One region of the Anaerosalibacter sp. Marseille-P3206 genome, then DNA from elsewhere that is predicted to be linked to it. Evidence: a T-box and tRNA genes for the amino acid it is inferred to sense, from the RefSeq annotation. Region 1 holds a T-box; the other regions hold tRNA genes.
The links. The T-box of region 1 lies ahead of leuS (leucine--tRNA ligase). A T-box ahead of a tRNA ligase gene usually reads a tRNA of that ligase, here a tRNA-Leu.
Positions count from the first base shown of each region.

Region 1 (3,206 bases):
TAATCAAGTTCTTCCTTGCTTGCTATTTCATTTTCATTATGTGGATCTATATATCTTAGGAAGTACCATGATGACCCTGCCCATTGAGGCATTGTATCAGTTTCCCTTGTAGCTTTTCCACCACATTTAGGACAAGTAGTCTCTACCCAGTCTGTAATCTTAGCTAGTGGTGATTCTCCATTATCAGTTGGTTCATAGTTTTCAACTTCTGGTAACATTAATGGAAGTTCATTTTCTGGTATAGGTACCCAACCACATTTATCACAATAAACTAGAGGAATTGGTTCTCCCCAATATCTTTGGCGTGAAAACACCCAGTCTCTTAATTTATAATTAGTTTTTCTTTTACCTAATCCTTCTTCTTCTAACCAATTGCTTATTTTTTCCTTTGCCCTATCTACTTCCAACCCATCCAAGAAACCAGAATTTACTAATATACCAGTTTGAGTATCGGTATAAGCTTCCTCTTCTACGTTTCCTCCTCTTACCACTTCTACAATTGGTAAATTAAATTTCTTTGCAAATTCCCAATCTCTACTATCATGAGCTGGTACAGCCATTATTGCTCCTGTTCCATAACTCATAAGAACATAATCAGATGTCCAAATAGGTATTTCTTTACCTGTAGCTGGATTTATTGCTTTTAATCCACTTATCTCTACTCCCGTTTTTTCCTTAACTAATTCTGTTCTTTCAAAATCGGATTTTTTACTACTTGCCTCTTGATACCTTCTTATTTCTTCCATATTTGATATTCTATCACTATACTCATTGATAAGAGGATGTTCAGGAGATATTACCATATAAGTAGAACCAAAAAGTGTATCTGGACGTGTAGTAAATACCCTCAACTTTTTATCAGTACCACTTATTTGAAAATCCACTTCCATTCCCTTAGATCTACCAATCCAGTTTATTTGCTGCGCTTTAACTCTTTCTATATAATCAACCATTTCTAAGTCATTTATAAGTCTATCAGCGTATTCTGTAATTTTAAGCATCCATTGGTTTTTTACCTTATGAACTACTTCTCCTCCACAACGCTCACATACACCATTTACAACTTCTTCATTAGCTAATCCAACTTTACAAGATGTACACCAATTTATTGGCATCTCTTGCTTATATGCTAGGCCTTTTTCAAACATCTTTAAAAATATCCACTGAGTCCACTTATAATATCCAGGATCTGTTGTATTCATCTCCTTTGACCAATCAAAAGAAAAACCTATTGATTTAAGTTGACTCTTAAATCTAGCCACATTTTTTTCTGTAACTACTTTTGGATGTATTTTATTCTTAATAGCAAAATTTTCAGTTGGCAAACCAAAAGCATCCCAACCCATAGGATATAATACATTGTATCCTTGAAATCTTCTCTTCCTTGACACAACATCAAGAGCTGTATAAGGTCTTGGATGACCTACATGAAGACCTTGACCTGATGGATAAGGAAACTCTATTAATGCATAAAACTTTGGCTTTGACTTATCATTACTTGTTTTAAATACTTCTTTTTCATCCCAAATATCGTGCCACTTTTTTTCAATCTGCTTTGGATTATACTCTGTCATTTCATAACCTCCTTCAATTTTTTAAATAAAAAAACCTTCATCTCAAATATAGAGACGAAGGCAATCTTCGCGGTACCACACTAATTGGTAGACAATATATCTACCCACTCATAATTTTAACGGTTTCAACCGGCTAAGGCTACGTACAATTCACCTTAACAGCTCAAGGACGAGTTCAGCTTTACTTCTACTGCTTTTCACCAACCAGCAGCTCTCTGTATGAAGATGGGGCTTACTACTTCCTTTCAAAGCATTACTATTATATTACAAATTTCAATAAGTCAATTTGAAACGTATTATAACAGATATAAAATATTAAATCAAGGTACATTTATTAAAATTCAGCTGACCCTACAGTCCTTGGGAAAGGTATTACATCTCTAATATTACTCATACCAGTTATATACATAATAGCTCTTTCAAAACCTAAGCCAAATCCAGCATGTTTAGTACCACCATATTTTCTAAGCTCTAAATACCACCAATAGTTTTCCTTATCCATACCTAGTTCTTCTAATCTCTTTTCAAGTATATCTAATCTTTCTTCCCTTTGACTTCCCCCGATTATTTCTCCAACTCCTGGTACTAATAAGTCCATAGCTGCTACAGTCTTTCCATCATCATTTAATCTCATATAAAAAGCTTTTATATCCTTTGGATAATCAGTTACAAACACTGGTTTTTTAAATATTTTTTCAGTTATATATCTTTCATGCTCAGTTTGTAAGTCTATTCCCCATTTAACAGGATATTGGAATTTCTCTTTTGATTTTAAAAGTAATTCAACTGCTTCAGTATAAGTTATACGTTCAAAATCAGAATTTACTACATTATCAAGTCTATCAAATAAGCCTTTATCTACAAAAGAGTTGAAAAACTCCATTTCTTCCCTTGCATTTTCCATTACATAATTAATGATATACTTCATCATATCTTCTGCCAGTTCCATGTCATCTCTTAAATCAGCAAAAGCAATTTCTGGTTCCACCATCCAAAATTCTGCTGCATGTCTTGCTGTATTAGAATTTTCAGCTCTAAAAGTTGGCCCAAATGTGTATACATTTCTAAAAGCTAGTGCATAGGCTTCTGCTTCTAATTGTCCACTTACAGTTAAATTTGTCTCTTTTTCAAAGAAATCTTCACTAAAATCAATTTTATTGTCTTCATCAAGTGGTAATTTATTTAAATCTAATGTTGTAAGCCTAAACATTTCTCCAGCACCCTCAGCATCACTAGAAGTAATAATTGGGGTATGAACATAAACAAAGCCTCTCTCTTGGAAAAACTTGTGTATTGCATAGGCAACTAATGATCTTATTCTAAATACTGCTGAAAAAGCATTACTTCTTGGTCTTAAATGAGCTATAGTTCTTAAATATTCAAAACTATGTCTTTTCTTTTGAAGTGGAAAATCTGGTGAAGAATATCCCTCAACTTTTATATTTGTAGCTTTTATTTCAAAAGGCTGTTTTGCCTCTGGAGTAGGATCTAAAACTCCTTCTACCACTATAGACGAACTAATAGGTAATTTTGTTATTTCCTTAAAGTTATCTAACTTCTCATCAAAAACAACTTGAAGATTTTTAAAAAAAGTTCCATCATTAACTTCGATAAAACCAAAAGCTTTAGAGG
Region 1 is NZ_FUHM01000002.1:290,161-293,366, forward strand. It holds gene leuS (leucine--tRNA ligase) at 1-1,574, opposite strand, end outside; T-box leader at 1,622-1,832, opposite strand; gene asnS (asparagine--tRNA ligase) at 1,909-3,206, opposite strand, start outside.

Region 2 (3,206 bases), 420 kb from region 1:
ATTAGTTTGTTCAACTACTACTGGAACTAAAGCCATATATACCCCTCCCAATTATATTTACATAAACCTTGCATTTTCCATTAATGCTTCAATGGTCTTATCTCTAATTATACCCGACTTTAAGTATTCTAAATCTCCTAGTTTCATATCCTCTTTGAATTTTTCTACATCTTCGTGATTATATTCTTTAGCCATTCTTTCCAATTCTTTTTCTAAATCTTCATCTGAAGCTTCAATATTTTCGACTTTTGCTATTTCTTCTAATACAAGTTCTGTTCTAACTCTTGTTTCAGCAGATGGTCTTATTTGTTCTTTCAAATCTTCAATTGATGAATTAGTCAATTCAAAATATCTATCAATTGAAAGTCCTTGTAATCTCAATCTGTAATCAAATTGTCCTATTTCATTTTTAACCTGATTTTCGATTAATACTTCTGGTATATCTACTTGACATGCTTCTACTACTTTTTCTATTACCTTGCTTTCTCTTTCAATTTCTTCTTTGTTTTTAGCTTCCTTTTCTAGTCTTTCTTTTATACTTGCTTTTAATTCTTCTAATGTATCAAATTCGCTTACATCTTTTGCAAATTCATCATCAAGTTCTGGAAGCTCTTTTTCTTTGATATCATTGATTGTAACTTTGAAATTAGCTTTTTTGCCTTTTAAACTGTCTTCAAAGTAATCTTCTGGGAAAGTAACTTCTACATCTACTTCTTCACCTTTTTTCTTGCCAATTAATTGTTCTTCAAAACCAGGAATAAATCTTCCAGATCCAATTTCAAGTTGTTGGTTTTCTGCTGTGCCACCTTCAAATTGCTCTCCATCTATGTAGCCTGCAAAATCAACATTTAATATATCTTTTTCCTTTGCTTCTCTATCAGAAGCATCTACTAATCTTGAATTCATTTCTTGAAGGTTTTTAACTTCATTTTCTACATCCGCATCTGTAACATTATACTCCACTTTTTCAACTTCTATGTTTTTATATTCTCCTAAAGTAACTTCTGGTTTAATAGTAACTTCAATTTTAAAAATAACTGGTTTTCCCTTTTCTAGTTGCTCAATATCAACTTCTGGTGAATCTACTGGTTCAAGTTCTAATTCGTCAATAGCCTTTTCATATTCTTCAGGTAATATAATATTTAACGCTTCTTCATAAAATATACCTTCACCATAATTCATTTCAATAATTTTTTTTGGTGCCTTACCTTTTCTAAAACCTGGTATACTGAATCTACCTCTCAATTTCATATATGCCTTTTGTACTGCTTTTTCAAATTTATCTTCACTCACTTCAATAGTAAAGGTTGCACGATTATTCTCTTTCTTTTCTAAAACAGAATTCATATCTATTTTCCTCCTTAATCACTTTTTTTATTTTCCAGTTAAGTTAAACTATTATACCATAAAATTATATCATAAAATATATGTATATCAAAGTAATCTATTTGTTTTCTATTATTCTATAATATGAAAAAAACCAATGGAATAACCACTGGTTTAGTTGGTGCGGGAAAGAGGACTTGAACCCCCACGTCAAAGACACTAGATCCTAAGTCTAGCGCGTCTGCCAATTCCGCCATTCCCGCATAGCTTCTAAAAAACTTACCTTTTTATTATAACACAACCAATTTGCTTGTCAATATTTTTTTGAAAAAAATTTAAATAATAGAAAATAAGCCTTGTTAATAAAATAAAAACCCGGAAAACCGGGTTTTTATTTTATTAATATTTTTATTACAATAAAAATTATTGTGCTATTTCAACATTTAGTATTACATTACGATTTGTAAAGCTTACATATGGTGATGTGTTCCAGTTACTAACACGTTCATTAACTGCTTCCCATTCTAAGTTTTGAGTTAAGAACATATATGGTAGTTCTTCGTTCATCAATTTAGCCCATTCATGATAAATTTCAGCACGTTTTGTTTGATCAAATTCTTTTCTTCCAGCTTCCATTAGCTTATCATTTTCTTCATTTCTAAATCCAACTGAGTTATTTCCTGAAGGAATATCTTGTGAAGAATGGAATAATTCTAATGCGTCTGGATCAATACTTAATGACCAAGCCATATTGTACATATCAAATTCACGTTTATCATAAACTTTTTCAACTAATGAGTTGTATTCCATTAAGTTTGGTTCTACCTTAACACCAATCTTTTCCCAATCAGCTTTTAACATTGGAATCATAGTTTCAACAAATTTACTATCAGTATAAGTATCCCATACAAAGTCTAATTTATTGCCGTCTTTTTCTCTGATTCCATCTGCTCCTGGCATCCAGCCTGCTTCTTCAAGAAGTGCTATAGCTTTATCTGGATCATATGCATAGTCGTTTATATCATCTGTATATGCCCATGATACTTGTGAAATAGGTACATTACATACTTTTGCATATCCTTGATAGTATACATCAACAAATTGTTGTCTATTAAATCCATACATTAATGCTTGACGAACTCTCTTGTCAGCAAGTCTTTCATCTCTTAAGTTCCATCCCATGTATCCATAACCATTTTGAGGATATTCAACTATATTTACATATCCAGTACCTTCAATAATTTCTTTGTTTTCTCCCTTAGGTGGAACTTGGATTTGAACGTCAATTGTTCCTTTTTCAATTTCTGACATAGATGTTTCACCAGTAGTAAATTTGAAAATAATTTTATCAACTTTTGCAGCTCCCATGAAGTAATCTGGGTTAGCTTTAAATTCTATATATTGTTTTGGTTCAAATTTTTCAAGTACAAATGGACCTGATCCCATTGGAGTTTGCATTTGTTCTTTTATAGCTTCTACATTTCCTTTTTTGTATTCTGGAAAAGCATGTTTTGGCATTATTGCAAAACTACAGTCCCAAATATGTGTTGTAAGTGCTTCAGTAAATGTAAATGAAATAGTGTGGTCGTCAATTACTTTGATACCTTCAATACTTTCAGCATTACCATCTCTGTACTCATTAAGTCCAACAATTTGACTTACTTGATCTGTATATCTTCCATCATAAGTTGGGTCACATAGAACCATGTAAGTAAATTCAATGTCTTTTGCTGTTAATGGTTCTCCATCACTAAACTTAACATCATCTCTTAAGTGGAAAGTATAAGTCTTATGATCTTCTGATAATTCCCATTCTTTTGCTACATGAGGAACTGGATTTCCCTCTTCATCATTGCTTAGTAGTCCATCATAAATCAAAT
Region 2 is NZ_FUHM01000002.1:712,766-715,971, forward strand. It holds gene clpP (ATP-dependent Clp endopeptidase proteolytic subunit ClpP) at 1-36, opposite strand, end outside; gene tig (trigger factor) at 58-1,347, opposite strand; tRNA gene BQ9840_RS04760 (tRNA-Leu) at 1,506-1,589, opposite strand; gene BQ9840_RS04765 (peptide-binding protein) at 1,750-3,206, opposite strand, start outside.
Region 2: it has a tRNA-Leu gene. The T-box ahead of leuS (leucine--tRNA ligase) is inferred to sense a tRNA for this amino acid. The anticodon was not compared.

Region 3 (3,206 bases), on a different contig from region 1:
CTTTTTTCCTCTTTGCAATTATCTCTCTTTTTGCCACCCTAATTGACTCTACTAAAGGTCTTTTAGCTGGACAAATAAAAGAACATGAACCACATTCAATACAATCTAATGCCCTTGATTCTTCAGCTTTATCATATTTCTTATTTAAAGAAAATTTGCTAATATATAATGGTTGTAAATGAACTGGACATACTTGTACACATTTACCACATTTAATACATGGTGCTACTGGTTGTGGTTTTACTTCTTCTTCAGTTAGTATCAAAATACCTGAAGTTCCTTTGATAACAGGTATTTCATCTGTAAATTGACTTAATCCCATCATTGGTCCACCCATAATCAGTTTTCCAGGAGTTCCTTTATAACCACCACATTGTTCAATTACCTCATTAAAAGAAGTTCCAATTTTTACAATTAAGTTTTGTGGTTCCATAATTCCTTTTCCTGTAACTGTAACTATTCTCTCATATAATGGTTTTCCAAATTTAATAGCTTCTGCTATTGCATTTGCTGTACCTACGTTATCAACAACAACGCCAACATCCATTGGAAGTCCTCCAGATGGTACTTCTCTTCCTGTTACTGCGTTGATAATACGCTTTTCATCTCCTTGAGGAAACTTTGCCTTTAAAGTTACTAATTTAATATTTGTTTCCCCAGCACAGGCCTTTCTCATTGAATCAATAGCATCAGGCTTGTTATCCTCTATAGCTATAAAACCTCTATCTACTTCAACAGCCTTCATTATTGCTTTTAAACCTAATACGACCATTTCAGGTCTTTCTAACATTAATCTATGGTCAGCAGTAAGGTAAGGCTCACATTCTGCTCCATTTAATATTATGGTGTCGATTTTCTTCTCTGGTGGTGGTGATAATTTAACATGAGTAGGAAATCCTGCACCACCCATACCGGTAATTCCAGATTCCTTAATGATTTCAAGTACTTCTTTGGAACTAAGGGATTCTAATGTACCCTTTGGTTTCACACTCTCATCTAATTCATTAGTTCCATCTGACTCAATTGTTATACAATTGATATTCATTCCAGTAGGTGTAGTCATAGGTGCTATTTTTTTAACAATACCAGCTATGCTTGAATGAACAGGCGCTGACACAAATGCCTTAGCTTGTCCGATTTTCTGTCCTACTTTTACCCTGTCACCAACCTTTACCAGTGGATCACAAGGAGCTCCAATATGTTGTTGTAAAGGTATAATAACCATTTCTGGTTCTTTTGCACTTTTAAGGGGAATTCCTTGTGTTAATTCCTTATAATGAGGAACATGAACTCCTCCTTTAAAAGTAAGATTCTCTAGCTTCATCTTTTCCACCTCTCTTAATGATATTGTAAAAAAGGCTTCTATAATTTTTAATCCATGAAGCCCTTTTAACTTTTAACACATTTAAAAAATTAAGTACTAATTTTATCAAATACTTTTTTTAGTAAAACGGAAATATCATATTAAAAGACCCATAAATCTTCATTTGGGTCTCTTTCATTATGATATTTTAATTATAGCACTATTTTATAAACTTGTATATATTGTTAAAAAACTCACATAGTAGGCCTTTATACTTAAATAAAATAAATAAAAAAATAGGTTTAAGATATTTATTATAAAGTAAAAATATCTTAAACCTATTTTTAGTTGGTGCAGAGGAAGGGATTCGAACCCTCACAGCGTTTCCACCAATAGCCCCTCAAGCTATCGTGTATACCAATTCCACCACCTCTGCATAGATTTAAATCATTGTCTCAACTACTAATAGGTGGAACAGCAAATTACATATGCTAATTCCACCTTTTTTACAATCATTCATCCATAGTAATATTATAAACATTTTTTAAATATTATCAACCCTTATTTTTTATGGTATTCACTGGAAATATACCATTCTTCAATATTAGAATATATATTAAAAAAAGTAGGAGATATATTTCCTTTTATTTTCTTATCTACAAGTATTGATTTATTTCTAAAATAAAGGCTCACATAGGGTAGTTCTTCTACGATATGATTTTGTAACTTTTTATAGGCTTCACTTTTCATATTCCTATTTGGTGCACTAAAAGCGCCCACCAATAATTCATCCATTTTTTCATCACTATATCTTATAAAATTTGTTCCTTGTTTTATCTGAGACGAATGAAAAGCAAAGGACAAATCAGGAATACTTGCCAAATTCCACCCTAATAATGCTACATCAAAGTTTCCTTTGGAAATCTTTCCTTGAAACTTTTCCCATTCATTGTTTATCATTTCATCTGTTAGCTTATCAGGAATATTTGTATTATAATCTTTTATTACCTCTATTCCAATAGCATTTAAGTTCTCTGCAATCATATCAGCTGCTTTTATTCTAAGCAAGTTATTGTTATCTGTTGTCAATGTTATAGAAAGCTTATTCCCAGATTCATCTCTATAAATTCCATCAACATTAGTCCATCCGGCGTCTTCTAATATTTTTTTTGCAACAGTAGTATTATATCCATAGGCATTAGCATCTTCACTTACAAGCCAAGAATTAGGGTGAATTGGAACATCAATTTGAGTAGCATGTCCCAAATATACTTTTTGTATTATATCTTGAATATCTATACCATAAGCAATTGCCTTTCTAATTGCAACTCCAGATTCTCCTTGGAACATCTTCTTTGAAAAGTTAAAAGCTAGAAACTCATAGTTCTGCCCAATATATTCATATATTTTAACTCTTTCACTTTGTGCATATTTCTCCCAATCAATACCTACTGTATTAGCTAAATCTATCTGTCCTGTTTCAAAAGAAGTGAGAACCAATTCATCATCATCTAACATTTTGCCTATAATAGTTTCTATATAGGGTTTACCTTTCCACCAACTCTCATTTACTTTAAGTTTAATAGTTTTCAACTTCTCATATTCATCAAATTTGTAAGGTCCAGTTCCAACTGGAGTTATATTACTTGCTAAAGCATTTAAATAAGAGTCTTTTTCACTTTTTCCCATTGCAAATCTATGTTTTGGTATTATTGGAAATGTCAATATTTCTAATGCATTACTATAACTTTTATCAAATATTATTTTTAAAGTATAATCTCCTGTTACATTTACATCTAAAACATGACGTATATCAGATGAACCAAAAGGTTTAACCCCACTCAAAATCAAACTCCTATAAGCCGACTCACTACTTCCAAACTTTATCGAATCAATAGTAAAC
Region 3 is NZ_FUHM01000001.1:28,699-31,904, reverse strand. It holds gene rsxC (electron transport complex subunit RsxC) at 1-1,324, opposite strand, end outside; tRNA gene BQ9840_RS00230 (tRNA-Leu) at 1,653-1,739, opposite strand; gene BQ9840_RS00225 (peptide ABC transporter substrate-binding protein) at 1,865-3,206, opposite strand, start outside.
Region 3: it has a tRNA-Leu gene. The T-box ahead of leuS (leucine--tRNA ligase) is inferred to sense a tRNA for this amino acid. The anticodon was not compared.